DNA from 3 places in the Rhizobium indigoferae genome. Region 2 is predicted to be linked to each of the others. Evidence: riboswitches for the same ligand, from Rfam matches in the RefSeq annotation. Region 2 holds a riboswitch; each other region holds the start of a gene.
What was found. Region 2 has a riboswitch for cobalamin ahead of fdhA (formaldehyde dehydrogenase, glutathione-independent). Riboswitches for the same ligand answer to the same signal wherever they lie in the genome.

Region 1 (10,067 bases), on a different replicon from region 2:
GAAGATGGCGACGGCACGCTCGTCGGCAAGTGCAGTGCCGATACCGTTGGTGCCGATGCTGGCCTCTGTCCAGACCGAGCCGGTCCAGAGGCCGAGTTCGCGGAATTCCTTGTCGTCGCCGGCAGCGCCCCGGCGCTCCAGCGCGATGCCGTTCTTGTCGGTCAGAAGCAGGCAACAGCCGGCCCTGCCAACGGTGGTAAAGAGACGATCGAGCTCTTCCGTCGCGCTGGCGATCAGCTGATCGGACTGCTCGCGCGCACGGCGGAATTCCAGGTCGGTGAGGCGGATTGGAGCCCGCTGGTCCTCGGGGGCGAGCTGGTGCATGGTCATGCACCGCCGCCATGAGGCGACAACAGGAGAACTGGCTGCCGCAGATTCGCGCTGGGCAGACGTGTAGACGTACTCGGCGTGCGCTGAGTGTTCGTGCATCGGCTCCTCCCACCGAATTTCAGCACACTCTGATGGAAAAGCGGCTGGTTTGCAATCGGCCGGCGCTGGCGCTCGTCAGCGTGCGGCGCCTCCTGACGAAAGTGGCTGAAATCACATTTCGGTGTTTGGGCAGCCATGGCGTAACAAATGCCCCCTCTCCCTCGTAGTTCTGTACAGAAGCAAGGTTTGCCAGATGAGGAGATCCGACCATGCTGAACAGACGATTGTTGCTGATGGGCGCTGCTTTTGGGGCGCTTGCGGTTCGCTCAGGCCTGGCCGGCAAGGCAATCGCCGGCGAGAGGTTTGCGGTGACCCACACCGAGGAGGAATGGCGCAAGCTGCTGACGCCGGATCAATATGTCATCCTGCGCCAGGCGGGGACGGAACATCCCTTCACCAGTGCCTTGCTGCATGAGGAGCGAAAGGGCAATTTCGCCTGCGCCGGCTGCGACCAGGACCTCTTTTCCTCGACCACCAAATTCGACAGCGGCACTGGCTGGCCGAGCTTCTGGGCGCCGCTTGAAAATGCCGTCGGCACAACCGGCGACACGACCTTCAGCATGGCACGTACCGCCGTGCACTGCAGCCGTTGCGGCGGTCACCTCGGCCATGTCTTCGATGACGGCCCGAAGCCAACCGGGCTTCGCTACTGCATGAATGGTCTCGCCATGACCTTCCATCCGGCCTCGGTCTGATTGATGATGATCTTGTTGTTTTGCCTCAAGGCTGACAGCTTCCAGCGCTCTAGCGCTGCAGCCAGGCCTCGATGCCACGGGCTGCCGCCCGGCCGGTCGCCAGGCAGGCGGTGAGGAGATAGCCACCAGTCGGCGCCTCCCAGTCGAGCATTTCGCCGGCGACGAAGGTGCCCGGCAGTGCCTTCAACATGTAGCTCTCGTCGACGCCGCTCCAGCGGATGCCGCCGGCTGAGGAGATCGCTTCGGCGATCGGGCGGGTTTCGATCACCGGCACCGGCAGGGCCTTGATCATGCGTGCGAGACGCTCCGGATCGGTTCGGTCGCGCTCGGGAGCGAGTTCGCGGAGCAGCGCCGTCTTGACGCCGTCGAGGCCGGCGCCCTTGCGCAGGCGGTTTGAAAAGCTCGATTTGGCGTCCTGCCGCGCAAGGTCGCGGCTCAGCCTCTCGATGGCGCGGCCCGGTGCGAGGTCGAGCGTCAGGACGGCGCTGCCATGGTTCGGCAGCCGGTCGCGCAACGCGGCCGTATGGGTATAGACGAGGCTGCCTTCGATGCCGCTGCCGGTGATGACGAATTCGCCGGGAAAAGTGCCGGCCTCGGACGTGGCGGTGACTGATTTTACCGGCTCGCCGGCGAAACGCTCGCTGAAGTTCCTGCTCCAGCCGACGACGAAGCCGCAATTGGCGGGTTGAAAAGTGTCAATTTCCACACCCCTGCCGGCCAGCCAAGGTACCCAGGTAGCATCCGAGCCGAGGCGCGGCCAGCTTGCGCCGCCGAGCGCCAGCAGGGCTGCGTCGCAATGGACGAGGCCGCGCCCTTCTGGCGTTTCGAAAACATAGCCGTCTTCGGCAAAACCGGTCCAGCGGTGGCGGGTGCGCAGCGTGGCGCCCTGTGCCTCCAGCCGCCTGAGCCAGGCGCGCAGCAAAGGCGAGGCCTTCATCACCTTCGGAAAAACCCGGCCGGACGAGCCGATGAAGGTTTCCGTCCCGAGCTCGCTTGCCCAATTCCTGATATCATCAGGGGTAAAGGCATCAAGAGCGGGGCGCAGACGGGCGGAGGCCGCTCCGAAGCGCGTGGTGAAACGGGCATAATCCTCGGAATGGGTGATGTTGAGACCGGACTTGCCGGCCAGCAGAAACTTGCGGGCAAAGGTCGGCATGGCGTCATAGACGGTCACCGCATGACCGGAACGGGAAAGCAGTTCGGCAGCCGCTAGACCCGCCGGGCCGCCGCCGATGATTGCAATCCGCTTCTGGTTCATTGATGTCTTCGCCCGATTCTGTCTCGTTCAGTTTTGGCGCGGGCGCGGATCGCCTGCAAGGGCGGAGATCAGTGGTGGGGATGCGTGCACTGGCCGTGGTCGGCGAGAACCTCGATGACGCGGCATTGGTCGACGCGGCCGTGGCCGCAGCCTTCCACCATGGTTTCCAGCTCGGCCTTCAGCGCCCTCAGGCTGCGGATGCGCTGCTCGACCTCGATGAGGCGGGCCTTGGCGATGGCGTCGGCCGAGGCACAGGATTGGTGCGGATCATCCTGCAGGGTGAGCAGCGTGCGGATCGCCTCGATCTCGAAGCCGAGTTCGCGGGCATGGCGGATGAAGGCGAGGCGGCTGATATCGGCGGGTTCGAAGGAGCGCTGGTTGCCCTCGCTGCGGCTCGGCGCCGCGAGCAGCCCGATGCTCTCGTAATAACGCACCGTCGGCACCTTGACGCCACTCTGGCGAGCAGCTTCGCCGATCGTGATCCTTTTCATAATTTTCCTCTTGCACCTCTAGTCGCTAGAGGATGTAGGAGGGATGCTTCTATTTGACAAGGAAGCGGTTCATGGCTGAGAGCGAAACACGATATCGGGTTGGCGGCATGGATTGCGCCGCCTGCGCAACCAAGATCGATACGGCGGTCAGACGCGTGGCGGGTGTCGCCGATGTTTCCGTCTCGGTGATGGCGGGCACGATGACCGTCCGGCATGATGGCAGCAGCGATCTCAAGACGATCGAGAAGAAGGTGACCGGGCTCGGCTATTCCGTCGCGCCGCTTGCCGGAAACGCTGCGGCTGCGCATGAACACGGCTCGCAGCACCGTCATGACCATGGACATGATCACGGTGATCACGGTGATCACGCGGGCCATGACCACGACCATGAAGGGCACGATCATGCAAGTCATGGCCACGACCATTCTCACGAACATGGCGAGAAGGAAATCGAGGGGCTGCACGGGCACGACCATGCGCCGATGGCCGGTCCCTGGTGGCAGAGTAGGAAGGGCCGGCTGACCATCCTTTCGGGTGCGGCACTCGTTGCCGCCTATGCCGTCGGCCATCTCGTGCCGGCGATTGCGTCCTATGCCTTCATCGTCGCCATGCTGATCGGGCTGGTGCCGATCGCTCGGCGCGCTGTCATGGCTGCCCTCTCAGGAACACCGTTTTCGATCGAGATGCTGATGACGATCGCCGCTGTCGGCGCCGTCATCATCAATGCCGGCGAAGAGGCGGCAACTGTCGTGTTCCTGTTCCTCGTTGGCGAGCTGCTGGAAGGGGTGGCAGCGGGCAAGGCGCGCGAAAGCATCCAGTCGCTGACGGCACTGGTGCCGAAGAGTGCGCTACTCGAAGACAATGGGCAGACACGGGAGGTGCCTGCGGAAAGCCTTTCGGTCGGCGCCATCATCATGGTTCGTCCTGGCGACCGGATCTCGGCGGACGGCATCATCATCTCAGGCGAGAGCGCGATCGACGAGGCGCCGGTGACGGGCGAGAGCACGCCGGTGCGCAAGGGCGTCGATGCCGTCGTTTTTGCCGGCACGGTGAATGGCGATGCGGTGCTCAGGGTTCGCGTCACGGCGGCTGCCGCCGACAATACCATCGCCCGCGTCGTCAAGCTGGTGGAGGAAGCTCAGGAATCGAAGGCGCCGACCGAACGCTTCATCGATCGGTTCTCGCGCTATTACACGCCCGGCGTCGTCGTGGTCGCAGCGCTTGTCGCGGTCGTTCCACCGTTGCTGTTCGCTGGGCCGTGGGGCGAATGGGTCTACAAGGGCCTTGCGATCCTTTTGATCGGCTGCCCCTGCGCGCTCGTCATCTCGACGCCGGCGGCGATCGCCGCCTCGCTTTCATCCGGTGCGCGGCGCGGGCTGCTGATGAAGGGCGGCGCGGTGTTGGAAACGCTCGGCAAGGTGACGATGGTCGCCTTCGACAAGACAGGCACGCTGACAGAAGGCAAGCCTCAGGTGACCGACATCATTTCCTTTGGCCTGAGCGAGGCGCAGGTGCTGTCGCGCGCGGCGGTGCTGGAGCAGGGTTCCAGCCATCCGCTGGCGCTGGCGATCCTCAACCGCGCCAAGGCGGACGGCGTTCCCGTGCCGCCGGCCTTCGAGCTGGAAGCGCTGCCGGGCAAGGGTGTCAGCGGCAAAGTCGGCGGTGAGGCGCTGGATCTGCTGTCGCCGCCTGCCGCCCGCGAGCGCGGGACGCTCAGCGCGGAACAGGATGCACGCATCACTGCGCTGAACGACGAGGGCAAGAGCGTGTCGGTGCTGCTCGTCAACGGTGTTGCGGCCGGCCTGATCGCCATGCGTGACGAGCCGCGTGAGGATGCCGAGGCCGGGCTCGCTGCGCTCAAATCGGCAGGCGTCAAGGCGGTGATGTTGACGGGCGACAACAAGCGGACGGCAGCAGCCGTTGCCGGCATGCTCGGCATCGACTGGCGCGGCGAGATGATGCCGGAGGATAAGCAGCGGGTCGTCGGCGAATTGAAGCGCCAGGGCTTCATCGTCGCCAAGGTCGGCGACGGCATCAACGATGCTCCGGCGCTGGCCGCTGCCGATATCGGCATCGCCATGGGCGGCGGCACCGATGTGGCGCTGGAGACGGCGGATGCCGCCGTGCTGCACGGACGCGTTGGCGACGTGGCGCGGATGATCGAACTTTCCAAACGCACGATGCGCAACATCCTGCAGAATATCACCATCGCACTCGGGCTGAAGGCGGTGTTTCTGGTGACGACGATCGCAGGGATCACCGGGCTCTGGCCAGCGATTCTTGCCGATACCGGCGCCACCGTGCTGGTGACGATCAATGCACTGCGGTTGCTTCGGATAAAAATATGAATGTCGTTTGAGGAGCCGGCTTCTGCCAGCTCTTTTTATGATGGGTTCTACACAGCGCTTTTCCGTTAACGCTTCGTTATCCACATCATACACAGCGCGGCGATTCGTTGCCGCCATTGTCGCGCCGCCACAACAACTTGTTGACGTCATGATCGATTCGCGTACCATATCTAGTGTTCGAGGTTCCGTCGATTCGTGAGGATCGGCGGCTAAGACGGGAATTCGGTGCGCTTCGCCATCATGGCGCGGCAATGCCGGGGCTGCCCCCGCAACTGTAAGCGGCGAGCAACTGTCCGATTTCAAGTCACTGGAGCATGATGCTCCGGGAAGGCTGGGCAGGCGCTTTGACCCGTGAGCCAGGAGACCTGCCTCGAACGAAACGTCCACGGGCGGGGTGTCCGGAAGGTCGCGTTGCATGGCTGCGGGGAATCTCCGCATCGCGTTTCGCGGGCCCGAACCTCCGCATGAGCCACTTCGGGGTGAAGTCATGTCAGAATTTCAGTTCAGGCCGCCACCCACTAGAGGTAGAGGGCGGAGTACGCCCAGCGGCTAAACAGCCGCACAGCTCAAAATCATCAGAGAATTTTTCGACGGATATCGACAGATTTCCGATCGATGTCCTGCGTCCCAATCGCATCGTCACGAGGAATATCATGACCATTACCGTCTACAGCAAGCCTGCCTGCGTCCAGTGCACTGCCACCTACCGCGCCCTCGACCGTCTGGGCGTCGATTATGACATCGTCGATATCTCGCAGGATGCCGAAGCGCTCGATCGCGTCCGCAGCCTCGGCTACATGCAGGCGCCTGTCGTCATCGCCGGCGAGCAGCATTGGGCGGGCTTCCGTCCCGACATGATCAGCGCGCTCTCCTGACCTGAGGACAAGCGATGGGCTTGATTGTCTATTATTCCAGCCGATCCGAGAACACCCATCGGTTCGTCGCCAAGCTCGGTCTGCGCGCGGCGCGCATTCCGCCAGGTGGCGCAGACGCGTTCCATATCCGCGAACCCTTCGTGCTGATCGTGCCGACCTATAGCGGCGACGGCGGCAAGGGTGCCGTTCCCAAGCAGGTGATCCGTTTCCTCAACGATGCGGAAAACCGAGGACACATCCGCGGCGTGATCGCCGCGGGCAACAGCAATTTCGGCGAGACATACGGGCTCGCCGGCGACGTGGTCTCGCAGAAATGCCAGGTGCCGTACCTTTACCGGTTCGAGCTCATGGGCACCGAAGACGACGTCGCCAAGGTCAAACACGGAATGGAACGATTTTGGACACGGGAACAAACCTGACGCGGGATGCGGGCGCAAAACCGCATCAAACTTTTGCTCAGCCCGCCGGGGAAAGGCCGCCGAAGGCAGCCGAAACCCTCGACTATCACGCGCTGAACGCGATGCTGAACCTCTATGACGATGAGGGGCGGATTCAGCTCGACAAGGATCGTTTGGCGGCCAAGCAATATTTCCTCCAGCATGTGAACCAGAACACGGTGTTCTTCCACAATCTGAGGGAAAAGCTCAATTACCTCGTGACCGAGGGATATTACGAGCAGGAGGTTCTCGACCAGTATTCCTTCAATTTCGTGCGGGATCTGTTCGACCAGGCCTATGCCAAGAAATTCCGTTTCCCGACCTTCCTCGGCGCCTTCAAATATTACACCAGCTATACGCTGAAGACCTTCGACGGAAAGCGCTATCTCGAGCGCTATGAGGACCGCATCTGCATGGTGGCTCTGGCCTTGGCGCGCGGCGACGAAGGCCTTGCGCGCGACATGGTCGACGAGATCATTTCCGGCCGTTTCCAGCCGGCGACGCCGACCTTCCTCAATGCCGGCAAGAAGCAGCGCGGCGAACTGGTTTCCTGCTTCCTGCTGCGCGTCGAGGACAATATGGAATCGATCGGCCGCTCGATCAATTCGGCGCTGCAATTGTCGAAGCGCGGCGGCGGCGTGGCGCTGTCGCTGACGAATATCCGCGAGGCAGGCGCGCCGATCAAGCATATCGAGAACCAGTCCTCGGGCATCATCCCGGTGATGAAGCTGCTCGAAGACAGCTTCTCCTATGCCAACCAGCTCGGGGCGCGGCAGGGCGCGGGTGCGGTCTATCTCAATGCCCATCATCCCGATATCATGCGCTTCCTCGACACCAAGCGCGAAAATGCCGACGAAAAAATCCGCATCAAGACGCTGTCACTCGGCGTCGTCGTGCCCGATATCACCTTCGAACTCGCCAAGAACAACGAGGATATGTATCTGTTCTCGCCCTATGACGTGGAACGCGTCTATGGCGTGCCTTTCACCGAGATTTCGGTGACGGAAAAATATCGCGAGATGGTGGCGGATGCCCGCATTTCGAAGAAGAAGATCAAGGCGCGCGAATTCTTCCAGGTGCTTGCCGAAATCCAGTTCGAGAGCGGCTACCCCTACATCATGTTCGAGGACACGGTGAACCGGGCGAACCCGATCGCCGGACGTATTTCGATGAGCAATCTATGCTCGGAAATCCTGCAGGTCAGCGAGGCGAGCGAATATCATGACGACCTTTCCTACAAACATCTCGGCAAGGATATTTCCTGCAATCTCGGCTCGCTGAATATCGCGGCGGCAATGGATTCGGCAGATTTCGGCAAGACGATCGAGACCTCGATCCGGGCGCTGACAGCCGTTTCCGACATGAGTCACATTTCCTCGGTTCCCTCGATCGAGAAGGGCAATGACGAGAGCCATGCGATCGGCCTCGGCCAGATGAACATGCACGGTTATCTCGCCCGCGAGCGTATCTTCTACGGCTCCGAGGAAGGCGTCGATTTCACCAATATCTATTTCTATACGGTGACCTATCACGCAATCCGCGCCTCGAACCTTTTGGCGGTCGAACGCGGTACGAGCTTCAAGGGCTTCGAGAATTCGAAATATGCCTCCGGCGACTATTTCGACAAATATACAGAGCAGCTCTGGGAGCCGGCGACGGAGACGGTCAGGGCGCTGTTCGAGACGTCAGGCATTCACATTCCGACGCAGGAAGATTGGGCCACGTTGAAGAAGGCGGTAATGGCCTCCGGCCTCTATAACCAGAACCTGCAGGCGGTTCCGCCGACGGGGTCGATCTCCTATATCAACCACTCGACCTCCTCGATCCATCCGATCGTCTCGAAGATCGAAATCCGCAAGGAAGGTAAGATCGGCCGCGTCTATTATCCGGCGCCGTTCATGACCAACCACAATCTCGACTATTATCAGGATGCCTACGAGATCGGGCCGGAGAAGATCATCGACACCTATGCGGCGGCGACCCAGCATGTCGACCAAGGCCTGTCGCTGACCTTGTTCTTCCGCGACACGGCAACGACGCGCGACATCAACAAGGCGCAGATCCATGCCTGGAAGAAGGGCATCAAGACGATCTACTACATACGCCTTCGCCAGATGGCGCTGTCCGGCACCGAGGTGCAGGGCTGCGTATCCTGCACCTTATGATTTGATTGCGGCTGACGCTGCAAGAAGCGGGAGGGTTCCGCAGTTCCCTTCGCCATGCAGACGCTGACGCCCGAAAAGGACCACCCGATGAACATGCAAATCAAACCTGCGTCCCGCGTGCGCGCCATCAATTGGAACCGCATCGAGGACGATAAGGATCTCGAAGTCTGGAACCGGCTCACCGGCAATTTCTGGCTGCCGGAGAAGGTGCCGCTTTCGAACGACATTCCTTCCTGGGCGACGCTGACGCCGGTCGAGCAGCAGCTGACCATCCGCGTCTTTACCGGTTTGACGCTGCTCGACACGATCCAGAACGGCGTCGGTTCCATCCGGCTGATGGCGGATGCGGTGACGCAGCATGAGGAGGCGGTACTTTCCAACATCTCCTTCATGGAGGCGGTGCATGCGCGCTCCTATTCCTCGATCTTCTCGACGCTGTGCTCGACGCCTGACGTCGACGATGCCTACCGGTGGTCGGAGGAGAATGAATTCCTGCAGCGGAAATCGGCGCTGATCATGGAGCAGTACGGCTCCGGCGATCCGCTGAAGAAGAAGGTCGCGAGCGTCTTCCTTGAAAGCTTCCTGTTCTATTCCGGATTCTACCTGCCGATGTACTGGTCGAGCCGCGCCAAGCTCACGAACACGGCCGACATGATCCGACTGATCATCCGCGACGAGGCGGTGCACGGCTATTATATCGGCTACAAGTTCCAGCGCGGGCTGGAGCGGCTCGGTGAGGAGAGAAGGCAGGAGATCAAGGATTTCGCCTTCGAGCTGCTGCTCGAGCTCTATGACAACGAGGCTAGATATACCGAAGCGCTCTATGACGGCGTCGGGCTGACCGAGGACGTCAAGAAATTCCTGCACTACAATGCCAACAAGGCGCTGATGAATCTGGGCTATGAGGCGCTGTTCCCGGCTGAGGCGTGCAAGGTCAATCCGGCAATCCTGTCGGCGCTTTCGCCGAATGCCGACGAGAACCACGACTTCTTCTCCGGCTCCGGTTCCTCCTATGTGATCGGCAAGGCTGTCGCGACCGAGGACGAGGACTGGGATTTCTGAGGCTTGATCGCAGTCTCCCTCTTATCATTTGCTCTCTCATCGCCCACATTCAGCGGAAACTAAATTTGGTCCTCGCCTGTGACGTGGCGTAGCGGGAGTTTTTGATGTCGTCTTTTTTGAACAAGGCCGGGACTGCCGTCGAGGCGGGCGAAGGCGTCTGGCCGGTCCGCAGAAGACGGATTCTCGACTGGCTGGTGAACGAGACGCGCGGCGAGCGGTTCATCGACAATATCCTGGTGGAGATGTGCGAGAAGCTTTTGGCATCAGGAGTGCCGGTGGCGCGGGCGACACTGCATTTCAGGATGAA
Region 2 (10,067 bases):
TTCGGGCGTCAACCGCCGCGCGCGGCGAAAGTTCCTGGCGGAAGATCAAAAGCCTCTCAGGCGACAGCACTCTCAGCTGTCCGGAAACTATCAAGGTCGCAAAGAGGAACCGGTTTGGAGAAGAAGTAGCCTTGGAGGTCGGTGCAGCCGAGGGCGGCCAGAAAGTCGCGTTGATATTCGGTTTCGACCCCTTCAGCCGTCGTCGAGATACCGAGGTTGCGGCTAAGCGCGACGATGGCGCCAATGATGGCCGCCCCGTTGGCTTTCGTGCCGAGCTGTGAGACGAACGAACGATCAATCTTGATGCGGTCGATATCGAAGCGTAGCAGATGGCTGAGACATGAAAAGCCGGTTCCGAAATCATCGAGCGAAATCTGAACACCTTGGCTGCGCAGCGACTTCAGCACCGTATAGACGTCCGAGTTATCCTCGATGAGCGAGGACTCGGTGAGCTCGAGCTCGAGCCGGGACGGCGGCAGGCCGCTCTCCTGGAGCACGGCGAATACTTCCTCGGCAAAATTTGGTCTTCTCAACTGGGCGGGAGACACGTTGACCGCAACAAATGTGTTTTCAGGCCATTTGCAGGCGGCTCTACAGGCTTCGCGCAATACCCAGAAACCGAGAGCGTCGATGAGGCCGCCCTCCTCGGCGACAGGGATGAAGCTGGCAGGCGTCAATAGTCCGCGCTGACTGTGACGCCAACGCACGAGAGCCTCCGCGCCCGACGCCGAGTATCCGCCGCCCTCGGCGCGATGTACCGTTTGGTAGTAGACTTCGAGCGATCCGAAGTCCGGCTTGTTCGCAATCGGGTCGGATTGTGGACCGTCAGCGGATGAGGCCGTGCCTTTGGCCAAAACTTCCCGCAATTCGTTCTTGAGTATGTCGCGCGCATTCCTGCCGCCGTCCATGGACGGTGAATAGACGCGCCATTGGCCTCTGCCGCCCATCTTTGCTTCGTACAGCGCGACGTCGGCGTAGCGCATGATGTCATCGGCATTCCGTCCGGCGTCCGGCACGACGGTCACGCCGATCGAGCCGCCGACCCGTGCGACCGCCTCGCCCCTCAGAAGCGGGAAGGGCTTGCCAAGTTCGGCAACGATCGCGTCGCATATTGCCGGCAAAACCTGATCATGATCTTTGATGTCCCGAAGAAGCAGGGCGAATTCGTCCCCTCCGAGCCGGGCAAGCGTGTCGCCCGGACGAAGCAGGGAGTGGATCCGCTCCGCAGCCATCCTGATGAGTTCATCGCCGGCGGCATGGCCGAACGTGTCGTTCACGGCCTTGAAGCGGTCGAGATCGAGAAGCGCGACTGCCGAGCGCTCGGCCGAATTCTTCGTCTCGGCCAGGCACTCGTCGAACCTCATCGCGAACAAAGCGCGGTTGGGAAGGCTCGTGAGCACGTCATGCAAGGCAAGCTGTCTTGCATGCAGCTCGCTTTTTCTCAACTCGCCGAGGCTGCTTCGCAGGCGCACCAGCAAAACCGAGAACAGGATCGCGATCACCAGGGCGGCAATCGAAAGCGCCGGCATCAATCGGCCGATCACTCTCGAGCCTGGAAGATCGGGCCGCCATACGATGAAGCCGATCGGTTCGCCATTTGCCGTGGCGTCGATCTGGAAGGCAACCTCGTTTTCGTCTGCATCGGCTGTGCGCGCGAAGCGCGCGCCGTTGAGGCCCTGTTGCCGGCTCAATTCGTCCAGCGCCGCACCATCGATAAACCGCACGACGATCAGGAATTGCCGCATCGTCTGCCGTTGCCCCTCTTCGGGATCGTTGATGGCGACGACGCCGACGATCGTCGGCCGACCTTCCAGCCGCATTAGATTGGCCAACGCAGTGTTGGAGCGTCCTGGGCTCGCAAGGCGGCTTTCCATCGAGGACGGCGTTCTTTCGTTGGAAACCGTGCCTGGTCTCACCCCGAGGCGGGCATCCTGAAGCAGAGGCAAAAAGAGCGGCTTCATCCAGCGATAACGCTTTTCCGTTTGGGCGTCCGCCAGCATCAGCAGTTGAGCCTTCTCGTCGACGACAAAGGCCTGATCGTAGCCGAAGGCGGACATTGCGGTCTGGCTGATCGCACTCCCGGCGGCCGCTGTCAGAACGGCATCGAGGCTAGAGGAACCTCCGCTTGACCGGGCAGCCGGATAAACACGTGTGAGGTAGCCGTTGCCGAACTGGCCGATGACATGGGCGACTTGATCGACCTGTTCCCGCAGGCGGGCATTCACAAGCTGGCGCTGTCGATCAAGGGCGGCAGCATCGCTTTCGGTCCCTGCCCAGAGCGCCGAGAGTACAACAAGTCCGATCGCTCCAAGCCCGCTGACGGCAATCAGAAACAGAATTCTTCCCGAAGCAATCCAGGATTGCTGAAACGTCTTGGAGCTGGAAGGAAGAACGATCTGCAAGCCTAGACCCCTGAACACCACGACACGGGCGCATTGGCAGACGCTAACAAAGAAGCGTTCACGTAGAATTAAAGGCTGCGGCGCACTATGGGGCGAGATCGACTATGCCCCGAGGAGCTCCCGACGATGTTGCGCATATCCATTCAGACTATATTGCGCGGAGCGCTGATGGCGGGCGGGATGGGTATTTTTTTGGCCGCGACCTCGCCGCTTGAGGTGGCTGCGCAAGATCGCATGCCAATGAGAATTGCCGTCGAAGGTGCATTTCCGCCCTTCAACTATCTCGATGCAAATAACAAACTTCAGGGCTTCGACATCGATATTGCCAATGCGCTGTGCGAGGTTGGCAAGTTCGAATGCCAATTTATCATCGAGAAGTGGGACGACATTATCCCCGATCTCGTTGCCGACAAATACGACGCGATCATCTCATCCATGTCGATGAGCCTTGAGCGGCGTCAAAAGGTTGCCTTCACTGAAAAATACTACAACAGCCCGTCTGTGTTCATCGCCCGGAAGGATTCGTCGATCAGCGATGTCAGCCCCGCCGCCCTCAACGATAAAATTCTTGGGGTGACATCGTCGACAGCGCAGGAATCTTATGCCAACCATCTTTATCCGGAAATGAAAAAGAAGGTGTTTCGGTCTTCGCCCGAATTGTACAAGGGTCTGGCGGACGGGAGCGTCGACATTATCCTCGAGGATAAACTCGCCATCTACGACTGGATTGCCAACACCAAGGCAGGAAGCTGCTGCGAGTTCAAAGGACCGGATCTGGTCGACATTACATACTTCGGTGAGGGTGCCGGCATCGCGCTGCGCCTCGATGACAAGGAGCGTCTTGCGCGCCTGAACGAAGCGTTGAAGAGCATCAAGGCGGACGGGACCTACGACATGATCAACGCAAAATATTTCCCGTTCAGCATCCAGTAGTTCGTCAATCAAATCGTTGTGCGATGCAGAATGGCCGGCTTTCCGCCGGCCATTCCTATCAGGTAAAGTCCTCAGTCGTAGTCGCTAGAGCATTTCCGTTTTTCTTCGAATCACGGAAATGCTCTATCCCTTTGTTTTCTCGCAATTCCGGACGCAAAACCGCTACGCGCTTTTGCTGGAATTGCTCTAGGCGGCTTTCGCGACCTCTCCGTGCGGATCGAGGACATATTTCGTCGCCGCTCCCTGGTCGAAGCTCTCATATCCATTGGCGGCATCGTCGAGCGGAATGACCTTGGCGTTGACGATATCGGCAATTGGCAGCCGGTCGTGGAGGATCGCCTGCATGAGCTGACGATTATATTTGATCACCGGAGTCTGGCCGGTGTGGAAGGACTGCGCCTTGGCCCATCCGAGGCCGAAGCGGAGCGACAGATTGCCGTGTTTGGCGGCGTTGTCGACGGCGCCCGGATCCTCGGTAACGTAGAGGCCGGGAATGCCGATCGAACCAGCGGCACGGGTAATCTCCATCATCTGATTGAGCACGATCGCCGGCTGTTCGCCGCCCGAGTGGCCGCGTGCCTCGAAGCCGACCGCATCGATGGCGCTGTCCACCTCATTGGTGCCGACGACCTGCGCGATCATGTCGCCGAGACGGTCGCTCTTCGACAGGTCGATCGGTTCGAAACCGACCTTCGCCGCATGCGCCAGACGGTCCTTGTTGAAATCACCGATCATCACGACAGCAGCGCCGAGAATGCGAGCCGAAGCCGCAGCCGCAAGGCCGACAGGGCCGGCACCGGCGACATAGACGGTCGAGCCGACCCCAACACCTGCACGCACTGCGCCATGGAAGCCGGTGGGCAGAATGTCGGAGAGCATGGTGAGATCACGGATCTTCGCCATTGCCCTATCCCGATCGGGGATTTTCAGCAGGTTGAAATCTGCGTAGGGAATGGTGACATAGCGCGCCTGTCCGCCGATCCAGCCGCCCATGTCGACATAACCGTAAGCACCGCCGGCGCGGGCCGGGTTTACCGTCAGGCAGACACCGGTATCCTGAGACTTGCAGCAGCGGCATCGGCCGCAGGCGACATTGAAAGGCACCGAGACGATATCGCCGATTTCGAGCATCTCGACGTCGATGCCTTTCTCGATGATCTCGCCAGTGATTTCATGACCGAGGACCAGGCCCGGCATCGCCGTCGTGCGGCCGCGGACCATGTGCTGATCGGAGCCGCAGATATTGGTCGAGATCACCTTCAGAATCACGCCGTGTTCGATGCGGCGGCCGTCGGGCGCTTCCAGCTTCGGGTCGTCGATGTCGCGAACTTCGACCTTGCCCGGCCGGAGATAGACGACGCCTCTATTTTTGCTCATGAATTCCTCCCACTTGTTTGAATGCCTCGATCTGCAACCGATGCAGTCGATGGCAACCTTCCCTCCGGCCTGCCTCCTCTGCAGCCCGGTCAACAACACAGGATACCGCCGCATCGGGCGATATTCGAATTTCCAAAAGGGACAGATTGGATGGAGAAGAGGAGTGAACGCCATGGTTTTCGCCTGTCGTTCCGCTCGTGATCGTCTGCCGCAATCCGTCGATTTGCTATGCCAAGAGCTGGTTTCCGGCTCCAGAATCTCCTTTCGATCCATCTCGATATCTTTCCGGATGACTATCCGGCGATTTCCTTGAGGATTTCAGTTCTTCTACCGCTGCGGGGCAGCGCCGGCGTCAGGCCTGCGTCCCAATGGTCCATTTCGCCAGTTTGCGAGATAGCGCCTTGAACACCACAAGCAAACCATGCCTGACGTAAAACAGCGATCAAGAAAACGACATGGGCGCAGCTCAAAGACGACAGTCGGCAAAGTCGCAATAGCGCTGCGTAGCGGAAATAATTGATCCCGCGAATACGGCGGTTTTCCGGATCGTCCCGGAAGATTTGATCGCCGCCTAAAGGCTTTAGGCGCGATGCGGTCGCCGGCTGCGGCTGACGTCGATTGCCGTGTGCCAGAACACGGCGCCGAGGATGATCGCGCCGCCGAAAAAGGTGGCGACGGGCGGCTCTTCGGAAAACAGCAGCCAGACCCAGAAGGGCGTGAGCACGATTTCCATCGTGCCGATCAGCGCCGCTTCCGCCGGCGGCATCCGCTTTGCCCCGGCAAGGAAGAGCACCAGCGCGAGGGAGAAATTGGTCGCGCCGAAGGCGGCAAGGACGATCCAGTTGTGCAAGTCGAGCGAGCCGACCGAACCGAACGGCGCGAAGAGTGCGAGCGTCAGGAAAGCGCTGACCACGGTCGGCGGCAGACTTGGCACGTCGGGACTGATGCGCGGAATGATGATGACGAGCGCGAAGGACGCGGTCATGCCGAGCGCCAGCAGGTCACCCCAACCGGTGCCGCCGCCGATCGACGAGGCGACGATGACCGCGACTCCGAGGAGCGAAATGCCGCCGGCAATCAGCGTCCGCCTGGAGACCCTCTCCCTGAGGATGACCCAGCCGAGCAACGCTGCGATAAAGGGCGCGGTCGCATAGATCATCGTCACATTGGCGACGGTGGTCATGTAAAGCGCCCCGATGAAGCATACCTGACTGAAGGTCTGGCATGCGATCATGGCAAGACCGGACGGATGGAAGACGGATCGCCATTGCTGCCGCGAGATGCCCCCTTCGAGGAAAAGGCAGGGGATCAGCAGAAACAGGCCGCCGAACAACGATCGCCAGGCAATCGCCGTCCATACGTCGGTCGTCAGGAGCCGCGAGTAGACGCCGCTCGCGCTCCAGGCAAGTGTCGCGGCAATGATGAGAAGCACACCCTTCTCGTGCTCGCTGCCTGCGAGGCGTCTGGCCGGATTTTCAATGGTCACGCAGATATTCTCAAAGAAGGAAGTCGAACGCCGTTCATTTCTGCGCCAAGAATTGACATCAGACAAACGAATAGTAGAGATAGCTATCATCGATTTTTTCTATGGCTAACCCATGCATGAACCGATTGAGAGCGACCTGCTCAGAACCTTCCTGGTCGTTGCCGAGACCTCCAATTTCTCCGCGGCTGCCCAGCGCATCGGGCGGACGCAGTCGGCGGTCAGCACTCAGATCAAGCGGCTTGAGCAGACGATCGGCGAAACCCTGTTCGAGCGGGGCGCCCGCGGCGTGCTGCTGACGCGCCAGGGCATACAGCTCGTCCCCTATGCCCGCAGGATAATCGACCTCCTGAACGAGGCCGCCGCGACGATCCGCAGCAAACCGCTGGACGGACCGGTGCGCATCGGAATTCCGGAGGAATACAGCCAGACGGTGCTGCCGGCAGCCCTTGCGGCTTTCGCCGTACGCCACCCGGCCGTCGAGGTCACCGTGTCCTGCGACTACACAGTTCGCAACTTGGCCGCCCTCGAGCGGGATGAGCTCGATCTGGCCGTCGTTTTCGACTGGAGCGATGAGACGAAAGGCGAGGTCATCTGTATCGATCCCACAGTCTGGGTCACATCGATGGTCCACAGGCTGCACGACATCGATCCCCTGCCGATAGCGACCTATCGCAACTCCACCTGGTCACGCGATTTTGCGCTCCGGTCGCTGGAGCAGATCGGCCGCAACTATCGAATCGCTTTCATCGCCGATACCGGCTCGGGGCTGAAGAATGCCGTGACCGCAGGCCTTGCCGTCACCACGCTTTCCCGCAGCAGCATTCCGCCCGGCTGCCGGGAACTCACCGCCGAAGACGGTTTCCCGCCGGTCGATTCCTCCAAGGTCGTGCTCCGCCGGAGCACTTACCGTTCCAGCGAGGCCGTTCGGGAACTTGCCGAAATGATACGGGACGCATTCCAGCCTATGCCCGCACCTCCGATGACGTGATGCGGCGCCGCAAGCGGCGCCGGGTCTCCGACGGGCTTTCGGAAAAACTCGCCCGGTAGCTTCTCGCAAAGGCTGAGGCCGAGTTGAAGCCGGTTGCCGCCGCGATGTCGGCGAAGGAGGCCGTCGTCTCGATCACCTTGCGGCGGGCCGCATTCAAGCGCAGGGCGAGATAATGCACATGCGGCGGCGCGCCGATACTCTGCTGGAAAAGATCCTGCAGATGTCGGGCGCTGATGCCCACCCTGCGGGCGAGCCGCGTAAGAATCAGAGGCTGCTCGATATGCTCCTCCATCAGCCGCACCGCTTGCGCGACACGGGGATCGTGCATGCGCAACCCAGCCGAGGCTGCGGAAAGTGACTCATCGGCATGGAAGGACGGCTGCTCATAGCGGAACAGCCGGCTGACCTCGAGCGCCAGCGAATAACCCTGCCGCTGCCTGATCACTTCCAGCATCAGGTCGACGGTTGGAAGCGAACCGGAGGTCGTCAGCCGCTTGCCGTCGATGACGAAACGATCCTTGACGGCCCGCACCTCAGGATAGGCCAGCGCAAAATCCTCGTAGTCCTCCCAGTGGACGGTCGCCGGCAGTCCGTCGAGCAGGCTTGCTTCCGCCAGCAGCCATGTGCCGGACTCGATGCCGGCAATCACCGTGCGATAGCGGGCAGCCTGGGAGAGCTGCATCTTGAGGGCCGGCGTCGCGCTGTGGCGCCAGTTGTAACTGGCAAGCACGAATAGCGGCGTATCCTCGGTCGTCGCCTTGAAAGCGCCTTGTGCGGGCACGGCGATATTGCTGGTGGTCGGGACCGGTGCTCCGTCCGGCGTGAGCAGCCGCCAGCGATAGAGTTCGCTGCCGGAAATGCGGTTGGCACCGCGCAGCGGCTCGATGACCGAGGCGATCAGGATCAGGTTCGCGTCCGGCAGGACGAGAAGGTCGATATCGAGCCGTTCCGTCGATCGCTGCAGCAAGGCCACCTCCCTCGGAGTTCTGATAATGTATCAATTGCTTCCGAAAATGCAACGCATCGCCATCCATCCTGTCGCGTAATGCGGACAAGACGAGGGAGAACAAAAGCATGCCTCTTGCGATGAACCGCGATGTCTTCATCACCTGCGCCGTCACCGGCGCCGGCGATACGGTTTCCAAATCCAGCCACGTGCCGATCACTCCCAAGCAGATCGCCGATTCCGCCATCGATGCGGCAAAGGCCGGTGCTGCGGTCGTTCACTGCCATGTCCGCGACCCGGAAACGGGTGCTGCCAGCCGCCGCAACGATCTCTACAGGGAAGTCACCGACCGCATCCGCTCGGCCGATGTCGACGTCGTCCTCAATCTCACCGCCGGCATGGGCGGGGACCTGATCTTCGGGGATGTCGAAAGCCCCCTTCCCCTCAATCCTAAGGGCACGGATATGGCCGGCGCCACCGAGCGCGTCAGCCATGTCGCCGAGTGCCTGCCGGAGATCTGCACGCTCGACTGCGGCACGATGAATTTCAATCTCGGCGACTATGTCATGACCAACACGCCGGCCATGCTGCGGGCCATGGCAAAGAAGATGACGGATCTCGGCGTGCGGCCCGAGATCGAGGCCTTCGACACCGGCCATCTCTGGTTTGCCAAGCAGCTTGCCGAGGAAGGCCTGATCGAAGACCCGGTGCTGATCCAGCTCTGTATGGGCATTCCCTGGGGTGCGCCCGACGATCTCAATACCTTCATGGCGATGGTCAACAACGTGCCTCAGAGCTGGACCTTCTCGGCCTTTTCGATCGGCCGCAACGCCATGGCCTATCCGGCAGCCGCCGTTCTCGCCGGCGGTAATGTGCGCGTCGGCTTGGAGGACAACCTCTTCGTCGTCAAGGGCCAGCTCGCCACCAATGCGCAACTCGTCGAAAAGGCCGTGCAGGTGGTCGAGGGCATGGGTGCCCGGATCATCGGTCCGGAAGACGTTCGCAAGAAACTCAAACTGACGAAGCGCTGAGGACGGCATGACAGGGATCACCAAAGCGGCTTGTATCGGCGGCGGCGTCATCGGCGGCGGATGGATCGCGCGATTTCTGCTGGCCGGCATCGACGTGAACGTGTTCGATCCGCATCCGGAAGCGAGCCGCATCGTCGGCGAAGTGCTTGCCAACGCCGAAAAAGCCTATGCCATGCTGACCGGAGCACCCCTGCCGCCCCGCGGCAGGCTGACCTTCTGCAAGACGCTCGAGGAAGCCGTCGCCGGCGCCGACTGGATTCAGGAAAGCGTGCCGGAAAGGCTCGACCTCAAGCGCGGGGTGCTGACTGAGATCGATACTGTGGCGCGCCCGGACGCCCTGATCGGCTCTTCCACCTCAGGCCTGCTGCCGACCGATCTGCAGCGCGACATGAAGCATCCCGAACGCCTCTTCGTCGCCCACCCCTATAATCCCGTCTATCTGCTGCCGCTCGTCGAAATCGTCGGTGGCGAAAAGACCTCGGCGGCGACCATCCAGACGGCGATGGAAAGACTGGCGCCGATCGGCATGAAGGGCGTCCACATCGCCAAGGAGATCGAGGCCTTTGTCGGCGACCGGCTGCTCGAAGCGCTCTGGCGCGAGGCCTTGTGGCTGATCCACGACGATATCTGCACGGTCGAGACGCTTGATGACGTCATCCGCTACTCCTTCGGCCTGCGCTGGGCGCAGATGGGCCTGTTTCAGACCTACCGCATTGCCGGCGGCGAGGCCGGTATGCGTCACTTCCTTGCCCAGTTCGGTCCATGCCTCGCCTGGCCGTGGACCAAGCTCACCGATGTCGTCGATCTCGACGATGCACTGATCGAAAAGATCGGCCGGCAATCCGATGAACAGGCGGCTGGACTGTCGATCCGCGAGCTCGAACGCATCCGCGACGAAAACCTC
Region 3 (10,067 bases), on a different replicon from region 2:
GTGCGCTAGGGCCGTCGGGCGAGGTGATCCCGCAGAATATCATCGACAAGGCGCCTTCGGCCGAGCTTCGTCCCGACCAGAAGGACCAGGATTCGCTGCCGCCCTATCCCGTTCTCGACGATATTCTCGAATGCCTGGTGGAGAAGGAAATGGCGGTCGAGGAGATCGTCGCGCGCGGCCATGATGTTGCGACCGTCCACCGGGTCGAGCATCTGCTCTATCTCGCCGAATACAAGCGCCGGCAATCGGCGCCGGGGGTAAAGATCACCAAGAAGAATTTCGGTCGCGACCGGCGCTATCCCATCACCAATCGGTTCCGGGACCGCTGAGACCATAGAAATATCGGGAGGAAACATGCGCAGCTCGGTCGAGATCTACAACGTCAGGACGGGCAGGGCCCACGAGGTCTGGCAGACGGAGAAACTGGTCGAGGCGCCAAATTTCTCGCCCGATGGTTCCTACCTGCTCTTGAACGGCGACGGGTTGCTCTACCGGTTGCCGCTCGATGGCGGCGAGGTGGTCAAGGTCGATACCGGCTTTGCCGTCAACTGCAACAATGATCACGGCATTTCGCCCGACGGGACGAAGATTGTCATCTCCGACAAGACCGAATTCGGCAAGTCGGCGATCTATACCTTGCCGATCGAAGGCGGCACGCCGCGGCTTGTCACTCAGAACCTGCCGTCCTACTGGCATGGCTGGTCGCCGGATGGGCGCCAGCTTGCCTATTGCGGCATCCGCGACGACGTCTTCGATATCTACACCATCTCCGTCGACGGCGGTGCCGAGACGCGGCTGACGCATGGCGAAGGCCGCAATGACGGGCCGGATTATTCCGCCGACGGGCAATGGATCTATTTCAATTCCAGCCGCACCGGGCTGATGCAGATCTGGCGCATCCACCCCGACGGCACCGGGCTCGAGCAGGTGACCTCCGACAATCAGGGCAACTGGTTCGCTCATCCGTCGCCTTCGAATGACAAGGTGTTGATCCTCTCCTACGACCCCTCGGTTTTCGACCATCCGCGCGATCTCGACGTGCGGCTGCGGCTGATGGACATGGACGGCGGCAATCTGAAGACGCTGTTCGAGCTCTTCGGGGGGCAGGGCACAATCAACGTGCCCTGCTGGTCTCCTGATGGCGAAGAATTCGCCTATGTCCGCTATTTTCCGGCTGACTAGGTCCGGCGCCGCTCGCGGGCTGATTTTCCCAGATCTTCCAGCACCGCGACCGACATATCCCAGTCGATGCAGCCATCGGTGATGGACTGGCCATAGACCAGCGGCTTGCCGGGAACGAGGTCCTGGCGGCCGGCGACGAGGTTGCTTTCGATCATCATGCCCTTGATGTCGCTGTTGCCGGCGGCAATCTGCGCGGCCACGGATTTGACGACGAGCGGCTGGTTCATCGGATCCTTGCCGCTGTTGGCATGGCTGGCATCGATGAGGATGCGCGGGGCGACACTGAGCTTGATGGCTTCGCCGGTGACCGCTTCGACATCGGCCGCTTCATAGTTCGGCCGCTTGCCGCCGCGTAAGATTATGTGGCAGTCGTCATTGCCAGTCGTCGAGGCAATTGCTGCCTGGCCGTCCTTGGTGACGGCCGGGAAGTGATGCGGCTGCGAGGCTGCGAGGATGGCATCCAGCGCGACGCGAACGCCGCCATCGGTGCCGTTCTTGAAGCCGATCGGGCAGGAAAGGCCGGAGGCAAGCTGACGATGGACCTGGCTTTCGGTCGTGCGCGCGCCGATCGCACCCCAACTGACGAGATCGGCAATATATTGCGGCGTGATCGTGTCGAGGAATTCGACGCCGGCCGGAAGGCCCATCGCATTGATATCGAGCAGCAGGCGTCTCGCAATCCTCAACCCTTCCTCGATGCGGTAGCTGCCGTCGAGATGCGGGTCGTTCATCAGGCCCTTCCAGCCGACGGTCGTGCGAGGCTTTTCGAAATAGACGCGCATGACAATCTCGAGATCGTCGGCGAAGCGGCGTCGCTGTTCCTCCAGCCGTGCGGCATATTCCCGAGCCGCAACGGGGTCATGGATGGAGCAGGGGCCGATGACGACGATCAGGCGATCGTCTTCGCCCTGGAGGATCTTATGGATCGCATCACGGTTGCTGGTCACGGTGTCCGTGACAGTAGCATTGCGGTGAATTTCCGCGATGATATCGGCAGGTTTGGTGAGTGGGGTGATCTCGACGATACGCAGATCATCAATGGTATCAGACACGGTATGGCTCCTGTTTGGTCATACCGTGCGGAACAAAAAAGCCGCCAGGTAGACTAGCGGCTGTTCGGGTTGTCGTCGCGTCGAATTCAGTTACGCATGGACCCGCATCCGCTGAGAGCAGCGGTACCAATAAAATCCCAAGGCGTTGATTGATGTGATCGACATGGGGCGTATGTAGCGCCACGCCTGCGTGATGTCACGTAGAATTTTCTGTCTGAAAATCCAGCGCTCCGGGGGACGGCAACGGCTTCTGCGGAGGGACACCCCGGCGAGGCAAGAAGCGCGTCGCACTCGATCTCGTGCATGCGACGCGCTCTAAGCTTTGTTTAAACCTGTCGCTCTAAAGATGCTCTCGGGCGACGGTCATTCGCACTGTTCTAGAAAACGCAGTTCCTGAGATCACAGGGCGTCGACGTTCACGCCGACGGTGATGGCGCCGATCGGCGTTCCCGCGTCGTCTGATATCGTGACGCTTGCCTGCGACTGGAGCGTCTGGGTCGATTCATCCTTTTCGATCTCATCGACGAAGACGGCGTCCTTGCCGGCTCCGAAGGACTTCTGGAACTTGCCCTCATCGCCCTGCCAGTAATCGGATGTGGTGTCGCTTTGACCGACATTCAGCCCCTTTGCGTCCATGACGAAGATCTCGGTGATCTTGCCGCCAGAAGCTTCCTTCTTGCCCTGAAGGAATTTCGACAGCGCATTGTTGAGCACGCCGTCGATCATGGCGTGGTCGGAGCCATCGACTTCGGCACGCCACTTCTTGTCGAGGGCGTCGATATCGGCAGCGCTGAGATTGGCGTTGGCAGCATTCTGCGCCTTGACGGCCTCGATGATGGCAGGGTCGTTCAGCCAGGGCTTTACGTCGCTCGTCACGTAGTCGGAGATCGGGGCAAGCTTGGCATCCTGTGCCAGGGATACGCCCATCGGCATGGCAAATGCGGTGCAGGCCAAAAGAAATGCGGGCACGAGTTTCTTCATAACTGTTTCCTTCCTGATTATAGGTTGTTGAGAACTAAGGCTTATCGGGCGAAGACGACGTCAGAACTCCTCCCAGGCCCCGGGAGCAGCGGCAACGGCGGCATTTCCTGCATGCCGCTGCACGAAGGCTCTCGGCTCGGGACGAGATTGGCGGGTGGGTTGAACGGCTTTGGGCTGGCTTGCCGCAGACGCGCCGACGATGAACCTGCCGGCCGAGTCCTGCAGCAGGCGTCCTTGCGACAGCAGTTCGTGGCAGGCTGCGTTGGTTTCCTCGACCATTGCCGCGTTCTGCTGTGTCGTCTGATCCATCTGGTTGATCGCGCTGTTGATTTCCTGCAGGCCCGTCGCCTGTTCGCGATAGGATTGGACGATGGAAGCGATGCTGTCGCTGATGCGGTTGATCTGCTCCTCAATCTTCAGGAGGGCATCGCCGGTCTGGTTCACCAGCCCGACGCCCGCAGCAACTTCGTCGCCCGACACATTGATCAGGTTCTTGATTTCCTTGGCTGCATTTGCAGACCGCTGGGCGAGCTCACGCACTTCCTGCGCGACAACCGCAAAACCCTTGCCGGCTTCGCCGGCGCGCGCCGCCTCGACGCCGGCGTTCAGCGCAAGCAGGTTCGTCTGGAAGGCGATTTCGTCGATGACGCCAATAATGCGGCCGATCTGGCTCGACGAGGTTTGAATCCGGTCCATCGCCCCGATCGCATCACGCACCACCGTCGCCGAGACATGGGCGCTCCGCTTTGTCTCCTCGACCAACTGCCCGGCATTTTCAGCCCGTTGCGACGATGTTCTGACCGTCGTGGTCACCTCATCCAGTGCGGCGGCGGTCTGTTCCAATGCTGCTGCCTGTTGCTCGGTCCGCCTGGCGAGTTGATCTGCGGAGGTCGCCAGCTCGCTCGAGCCGGTTTCAACCGCCACGGAAGCGGTCTTGATCTCTGTCAGAGCGGCCGCGACCGCATCGACCATGTTGTTGAAATCCTGCCGCAATTTATCGAATTCGGGACCGACATCGGCCAGGTGTATCGAGAAGTCGCCGGCGGCAAGGCCTTCCAATGCATTTGCGAGAGCGTTCATGACCAGCCGTTGCGTGTTGCTGGCCTCGTCGGTCAACAATGCGTTGCGCGCCCGTTCGGCGTCGAGCGAAGCACTCTGCTCGGCAGCGGCTTGCTCTCTCTCGACCTTCGCAATCGCCTCGTGACGGAAAACTTCCAATGCTCGCGCCAGAAAGCCGATCTCGTCGCCATTTTCCCTGTAGGTGACGGGAGAGACCAGATCGCCTTTCTGCAACGCGCTAATTCGTTCGCTGATCACCCTGATGGGCCGGCCGACCAGGCTGCGCATGGCGAGAAGGAAGGCAACGACGGCCATGGCGGTGATCGCGGACTGCGTGAGCAACGAAATGAGAACTTTCTGCCTGACTTCGGAAGCGATTTTTTCGACAGACCAGTTCGTGACGATGTAGCCGGTGGCCTTGCCTGCCTTATCCAGCGGAAGCGGCGCGATGATCGTGACCACGCCGGCGGATGTTCCGCTATCATCGACAGTCGTCTTTTCCGGTTTCGCGCTGAGACGCTTCGCCAGATCGGCGGGTGCAGGCAAACCGTTGATGCCGTCGCGTGTCCACGTATCGACTGATGCCGGTTCCGCGTTGAATGCGGCAAACTGTACAAGATCGAGCGAGGGGTCGTCGCGGTAGAGCGAATAAGCCTCGCGAACGGCGTTCGCCTTCCCCCATTTCACGCCGCCGGCGGCCAGAGATGCAAACTGCTCCGCATCCTTGGACCAGTTCGCCTTGGCGCCATCGATCAACGCCCGGGTTTCGTACATCCAGGTATAGGTGGCGAAAGCGGAAATGCCGCAGAGGTTTACGGCAACGATAATCGCCGCCAGCTTGGCTGTCAGAGGCATCGTTTTCAAAAATTGGAACATTCCGCGGCGGCCTAGAATTGCGGCTCAGTCGGACATGTTCCCGACTGGCGTATCAATACGGGCATCGACGCTGACGGTCGCATCACGAGCGCTCATGCCCATGTCCAGATAGCAACCCAAAACGCGCAAACGCAGTGTGTATTTGATGTGTGAATAAATCATAAAGTAGAAAGGCATGCGGGGCACACGCGCGCCATTCGCCTTGCCTCCCCCTGCGCCGAGCCTTGCGAACCGGTGGGCGCAGGAATGCTTCCGTGGCGTCAGGGAGATCAGCTATTTTCAGCCACGGCCTCTTCGGGTTCGGCGTGCCGGCGCTTGCGGCCGCGCGCCGTCAGTTCAGCGCCGGCATCTTGGGGCAGGCGCAGGAAGGTGATGCAGGCCAGCGCCGAAATCGCCGAGACGCTGAAGAAGGCGATGTGGAAATCCGAGACCAGCAGCCTGCCGTCGTGGAAGCTGCTGGAAATTTCGAGGATGCCGCCGGCGATCGCCACACCCATCGCCATGGAGATACGCTGGGCAACGGCATTGATTGCGGTTGCCTGGCTGCTGTCGGCATCATCGACATCGCCGAAGGCCATGGCGTTGACGCCCGAGAAAGCCATGGAGCGGAACAGGCCGCCGATCAGCAGGCAGGCCATGATCAGGAACAGTGGCGTTTCGGCGGTGAAAAGGCCGTTGATGCCGAGGAAGATCGCCGCCAGCAAGGTGGTGAGCGAGATCACCGTGCGGAAGCCGAAGGCGTTGAAGGTGCGCGAGGCGGCGAATTTCGAACCCATGGAGCCGAGCGCGCTGACGAAGGTGACCGAGCCCGATTGCAGCGGCGTCAAGCCGAAGCCGAGCTGGAGCATCAGCGGCATCAGGAAAGGCAGGGCGCCAAGTCCCATGCGGAAATTCGAGGCGCCGAGGATCGCCGCCCGAAACATCGGGTAGCGGAACATCTTCGGATCGAGAAGCGGATAGGGCACGCGGCGGGCATGCAGGAGGTAGAGGAGGCCGGCAAGGATGCCGATCGCAACCGTGACATAACCGTAGATAACGGGCACGGCCGGCAGGCTGATCACCGACAGGCCGAAGACGAAGCCGGAGAAGCCTAGGCCGCAAAGGAAGAAGCCGGGGAAGTCCATCGGCCGCAGAGTGCGCGGCTCGACCGCCGGCAGGAAACGGGTGACGAGGATGATGCCGAGCACGCCGATCGGGACGTTGATCCAGAAGATCCAGTGCCAGGTGAGGTAGGTGGTGAGGAAGCCGCCGATCGGCGGACCCATGATCGGACCGATCAAAGCTGGAATTGTAAGCCAGGCCATGGCATCGACGAGTTCGTGACGCGGCGTTCCCCGGACCAGCAGCAGGCGGCTGACCGGCGTCATCATCGAGCCGCCGGCGCCCTGGATCAGGCGTGAGATGACGAAGGCCGTGATCGAATTGGAAAAGGCGCAGGCGATCGAGCCGATCATGAAAACGAAGATCGCCATGCGGAAGATGTTGCGTGCGCCGAAACGATCGGACATCCAGCCGCTGATCGGGATGAAGATCGCCAGCGCCACGAGATAGCTGGTGACGGCGAGCTTCAGCGCGATCGGCGAGGTGCCGATATCAGCTGCGATCGCCGGTAGGCTGGTGGCGATCACGGTCGAATCCATCTGTTCCATGAACAGGGCGACCGCAAGGATCATGGGCGTGAGGCGGGGCACGGGCAACCAAAGTGCAAAGAGAAAAAGTGCGGCGCCATGGGCGTCGGTCAGGATCGGTTTGTTTCTAAGGCAGCGATGCGCCTCTGTCCATGAAGTCGATGTCGCATGCAACGTGTCTGCGGTATGAGGGCCGGCTTGCCGCCGCCGCGCTTTCCTGAAATAGATGCGCCGTCAGGTGCCCGCCGTCCAGGCGGGAGAATCGGGAATCCGGTGCAAAGCCGGAACGTGCCCAACGCTGTAAGGCCGACGCTTGCCGCTTCATCACGCCACTGGCTTCTCGCCGGGAAGGCTGCGGCAGACGGATGACGCCGAGTCAGAAGACCGGCCTGGCTAGATAGACCGATCCGCGCGGACGGCGGGGCGGTTGCGTTGTTGGGGATTTGACGATGCGACCCTTTGATGAGGATGCCCTTTCAGCGGCGTCCGGTTTTTCCTTGGCCGAACGCGAGGCCGTCTATCATGCGATCATGACGCGGCGCGACGTTCGCAGCCAGTTCCTGCCCGATCCCTTGCCGGATGACCTTGTGCAGCGGCTGCTGACGGCTGCCCATCATGCACCCTCCGTCGGCTTTATGCAGCCGTGGAATTTCATTCTGGTGAAAAGCGCAACCGTGCGGGCGCGCGTCCGGGATGCTTTTGGGAGGGCCAACGAGGAGGCGGCGCTGATGTTCGAAGGTGAACGACGGCAGGCCTACCGCTCGCTCAAGCTCGAAGGCATTGTCGAGGCGCCGCTCGGCATATGCGTGACCTGCGATCCTACCCGCAGCGGCAGCGTCGTGCTGGGGCGCACGCACAATCCCAGGATGGATAGCTATTCCACAGTCTGCGCCATCCAGAATCTCTGGCTTGCGGCGCGGGCGGAAGGGGTCGGGATCGGCTGGGTCAGCATCTTTCATGAAGGCGACCTGAAGAGCATTCTCGGCATACCCCAGCATATCGAGGTGGTCGCCTGGCTCTGTGCCGGTTTCGTCGACCGGCTCTATGACGAGCCGGAACTGTCCGTCAAAGGCTGGCGGCAGCGGCTGCCGCTCGAGGAACTCGTCTTCCATGATGGATGGGGACTGAACACCTAGAGGTCGTCTTCTTCGGCACCGACAAAGGCGAGGTCACGATTCGCGACATCAAGATGCAACAGAACTTCGCTCGCAGCATGTCGCTCGCAGACACGATGAACCCCGACAATCTGCTCTGCTACGAAATGAACGGGGCGACCCTGCCTGCCCCCAACGGTTTCCCGCTGCGGCTGATAACTCCGGGCTGGTACGGGATCGCCAACGTCAAGTGGCTGAAGGGCATCGAGGTTCGCGACACCCGCTTCATGAGCCTGCTGATGGGCCGCGACTATGTCACCATCCGGGAAGAAGAGCACAACGGCGAGACCGTGCGGGCCGAGACCTCGGTCGGCCGGGCCTTGCTGAAATCCGCGCCCGCCAAGGTCACGCGCAACGACTCGGGTCACCGGGTCGTCGGCGCAGCCTGGGGTGCACCGATCGACCGGGTCGAACTGAAAATTGATCAAGGGCCCTGGATGCCGGCAGTCATCGATCACAGCGAGGAGGCCGAATACGCCTGGAAGATTTGGTCACTGGATTGGCCAAATCCCTCGCCTGGAGAACACACGGTGACCTCGCGCGCGATCAGTACCGCAGGGCAAATTCAACCGGCGATGGACGATCCCTTGATCGCCAAAAAGCACACATACTGGGAAAGCAATGGCCAGGTGACGCGCCGCATCCGCATCGTTTGAGAAACGTTGCTGCCTCGCACGTCGGCTGCTGAGTGAACGGAACGTTCCACCGAGAACCCCTCGCTTAGGATTGCGACATTTCAGGAGAAAGGCGCTAGCGGCCCTTCCGCTAGTCTGCCCCGTCTTTTTTTGCCCGCTCGATGAATTTCCCGGCGACTGCTTTGCCAAGTGCGGCACCGGCCCGGTTGTCCATTTCATAGTGGATGCCGGCCCAGATGCGGGAATCGCCCGCTTCCTTGCCGACCGTTCGGATGAACTCCGCCTGGTCGGGGAACAGATAGGCAAGCACCTCGCATCGGGCAGTCGACAACGTGGAGTGATTCGACGGATAACTGGGATGGGCCGGCACTGCGAACAGGGGAGTGATGCTCGGGTCAAGCATGTTGGGCCGCAGGTACCAATAAGCGTATTTCCCGTCGTTGCTTGCGATGTAGGCGTCGTAATAGACCGTTGCGAGCATCGCGTAAGCCCGTGCGGCGCGCGGCGGGTTCGAATCCGTCTTGTCCTCGAACATCCACTTGCTGGCATAGTCATACCAGTCGGTGAACAGGCCGGATGGACTTTGCCAGTAGAACGCCTTGTAGCTGTTGGGGAATTTTCGCTCAAACTGGCGGACTGCATCCGTCTCGGCCTTCACGGCCGCAGACTTGCAGTCGGGCGGAGTCGGTGGCCTGAATTCATCGGCTGTCTCGAGCAGGATCGGCTTCCAGTTTGGCATGGTTGCATTGGCGGGTTTGTCTCCGACCCACATGCACGGCCCGGTCGGCACAGTGCCGGTCCAGACGGCATCGGAGCCGTCGGCCTTTGCCCGCGCAATCACTTGCTCTGCCACGCGTCGCCCCAGTTCCAGGCCGGCGGATGAATCGCTTGGGAACTGGACACCGGCAAGGACACGCGACTGTGCGGCTTCTTCGGCCATCGCCTGGAACGACGACGCCTCGTCGGGAAAGAAATAGGCAAGAACGGTCGCGGCGGCGGCGGCGGCGGCGGCGTGTTCGGATGGATAAGCGGGACTCCGAGGCGTAGGCAGCGCGGTCGGCAGTGTCGTATCCACCTCGCTCGGGCGGGGGCGATTGTAGAAGTATTTCGACTCCCAAGCCGCGATGGTGGCGTCGTAGACCGCCATCGTCAAATAGGTGTAGACGCGATGCGCATTGGGGATCGTCTGGTTTGCGAGAAGACGGTTGTTGACCAGGTCGATCCATCGATAGCCGGGCGAACCGGCGTCCCAGAATGTGATCTTGGCGGCGACCTGCGCATCGTTCTTTGCGACAAGTTCGCGGACCTGCTCCAACTCGGTTGCGGAAGTATCCGGTGGGGGCGGGACTCGGAAGTCTTTGCCCGACGTGATTACCCACGTCTTCCACATTCCAGCGTTTGGCTCTATCTGATCCGATTGGGCGAAAGCGAAGTTCCCTGACAAAAGGATTAGCGCGCAGGCCCTGCTAAAGCCGCTAAGCATTTTCGACCCCCATGGTT

Region 1: it holds a riboswitch for cobalamin, as region 2 does, so the genes downstream of both, nrdH (glutaredoxin-like protein NrdH) here and fdhA (formaldehyde dehydrogenase, glutathione-independent) in region 2, are expected to answer to the same signal.
Region 3: it holds a riboswitch for cobalamin, as region 2 does, so the genes downstream of both, bluB (5,6-dimethylbenzimidazole synthase) here and fdhA (formaldehyde dehydrogenase, glutathione-independent) in region 2, are expected to answer to the same signal.

Annotation. Positions count from the first base shown of each region.
Region 1 covers NZ_CP140635.1:3,919,583-3,929,649, reverse strand. The annotation lists gene U5G49_RS19440 (helix-turn-helix domain-containing protein) at 1-429, opposite strand, end outside; gene msrB (peptide-methionine (R)-S-oxide reductase MsrB) at 639-1,124, shown strand; gene U5G49_RS19430 (TIGR03862 family flavoprotein) at 1,174-2,382, opposite strand; gene U5G49_RS19425 (MerR family transcriptional regulator) at 2,451-2,873, opposite strand; gene U5G49_RS19420 (heavy metal translocating P-type ATPase) at 2,945-5,221, shown strand; cobalamin riboswitch at 5,385-5,608, shown strand; gene nrdH (glutaredoxin-like protein NrdH) at 5,875-6,096, shown strand; gene nrdI (class Ib ribonucleoside-diphosphate reductase assembly flavoprotein NrdI) at 6,111-6,515, shown strand; gene nrdE (class 1b ribonucleoside-diphosphate reductase subunit alpha) at 6,494-8,698, shown strand; gene nrdF (class 1b ribonucleoside-diphosphate reductase subunit beta) at 8,786-9,760, shown strand; gene U5G49_RS19395 (adenylate/guanylate cyclase domain-containing protein) at 9,865-10,067, shown strand, end outside.
Region 2 covers NZ_CP140638.1:45,491-55,557, reverse strand. The annotation lists gene U5G49_RS32790 (putative bifunctional diguanylate cyclase/phosphodiesterase) at 57-2,423, opposite strand; gene U5G49_RS32785 (transporter substrate-binding domain-containing protein) at 2,529-3,335, shown strand; gene fdhA (formaldehyde dehydrogenase, glutathione-independent) at 3,522-4,712, opposite strand; cobalamin riboswitch at 4,932-5,131, opposite strand; gene U5G49_RS32775 (DMT family transporter) at 5,293-6,198, opposite strand; gene U5G49_RS32770 (LysR substrate-binding domain-containing protein) at 6,311-7,186, shown strand; gene U5G49_RS32765 (GlxA family transcriptional regulator) at 7,161-8,159, opposite strand; gene U5G49_RS32760 (BKACE family enzyme) at 8,261-9,163, shown strand; gene U5G49_RS32755 (carnitine 3-dehydrogenase) at 9,171-10,067, shown strand, end outside.
Region 3 covers NZ_CP140635.1:2,185,068-2,195,134, reverse strand. The annotation lists gene U5G49_RS11175 (NAD+ synthase) at 1-329, shown strand, start outside; gene U5G49_RS11170 (TolB family protein) at 355-1,182, shown strand; gene U5G49_RS11165 (3-deoxy-7-phosphoheptulonate synthase) at 1,179-2,234, opposite strand; gene U5G49_RS11160 (hypothetical protein) at 2,634-3,215, opposite strand; gene U5G49_RS11155 (HAMP domain-containing methyl-accepting chemotaxis protein) at 3,276-5,150, opposite strand; gene U5G49_RS11150 (MFS transporter) at 5,420-6,823, opposite strand; cobalamin riboswitch at 6,998-7,185, shown strand; gene bluB (5,6-dimethylbenzimidazole synthase) at 7,228-7,914, shown strand; partial or broken gene U5G49_RS11140 (molybdopterin-dependent oxidoreductase) at 7,911-8,588, shown strand; gene U5G49_RS11135 (phosphatase PAP2 family protein) at 8,698-9,882, opposite strand.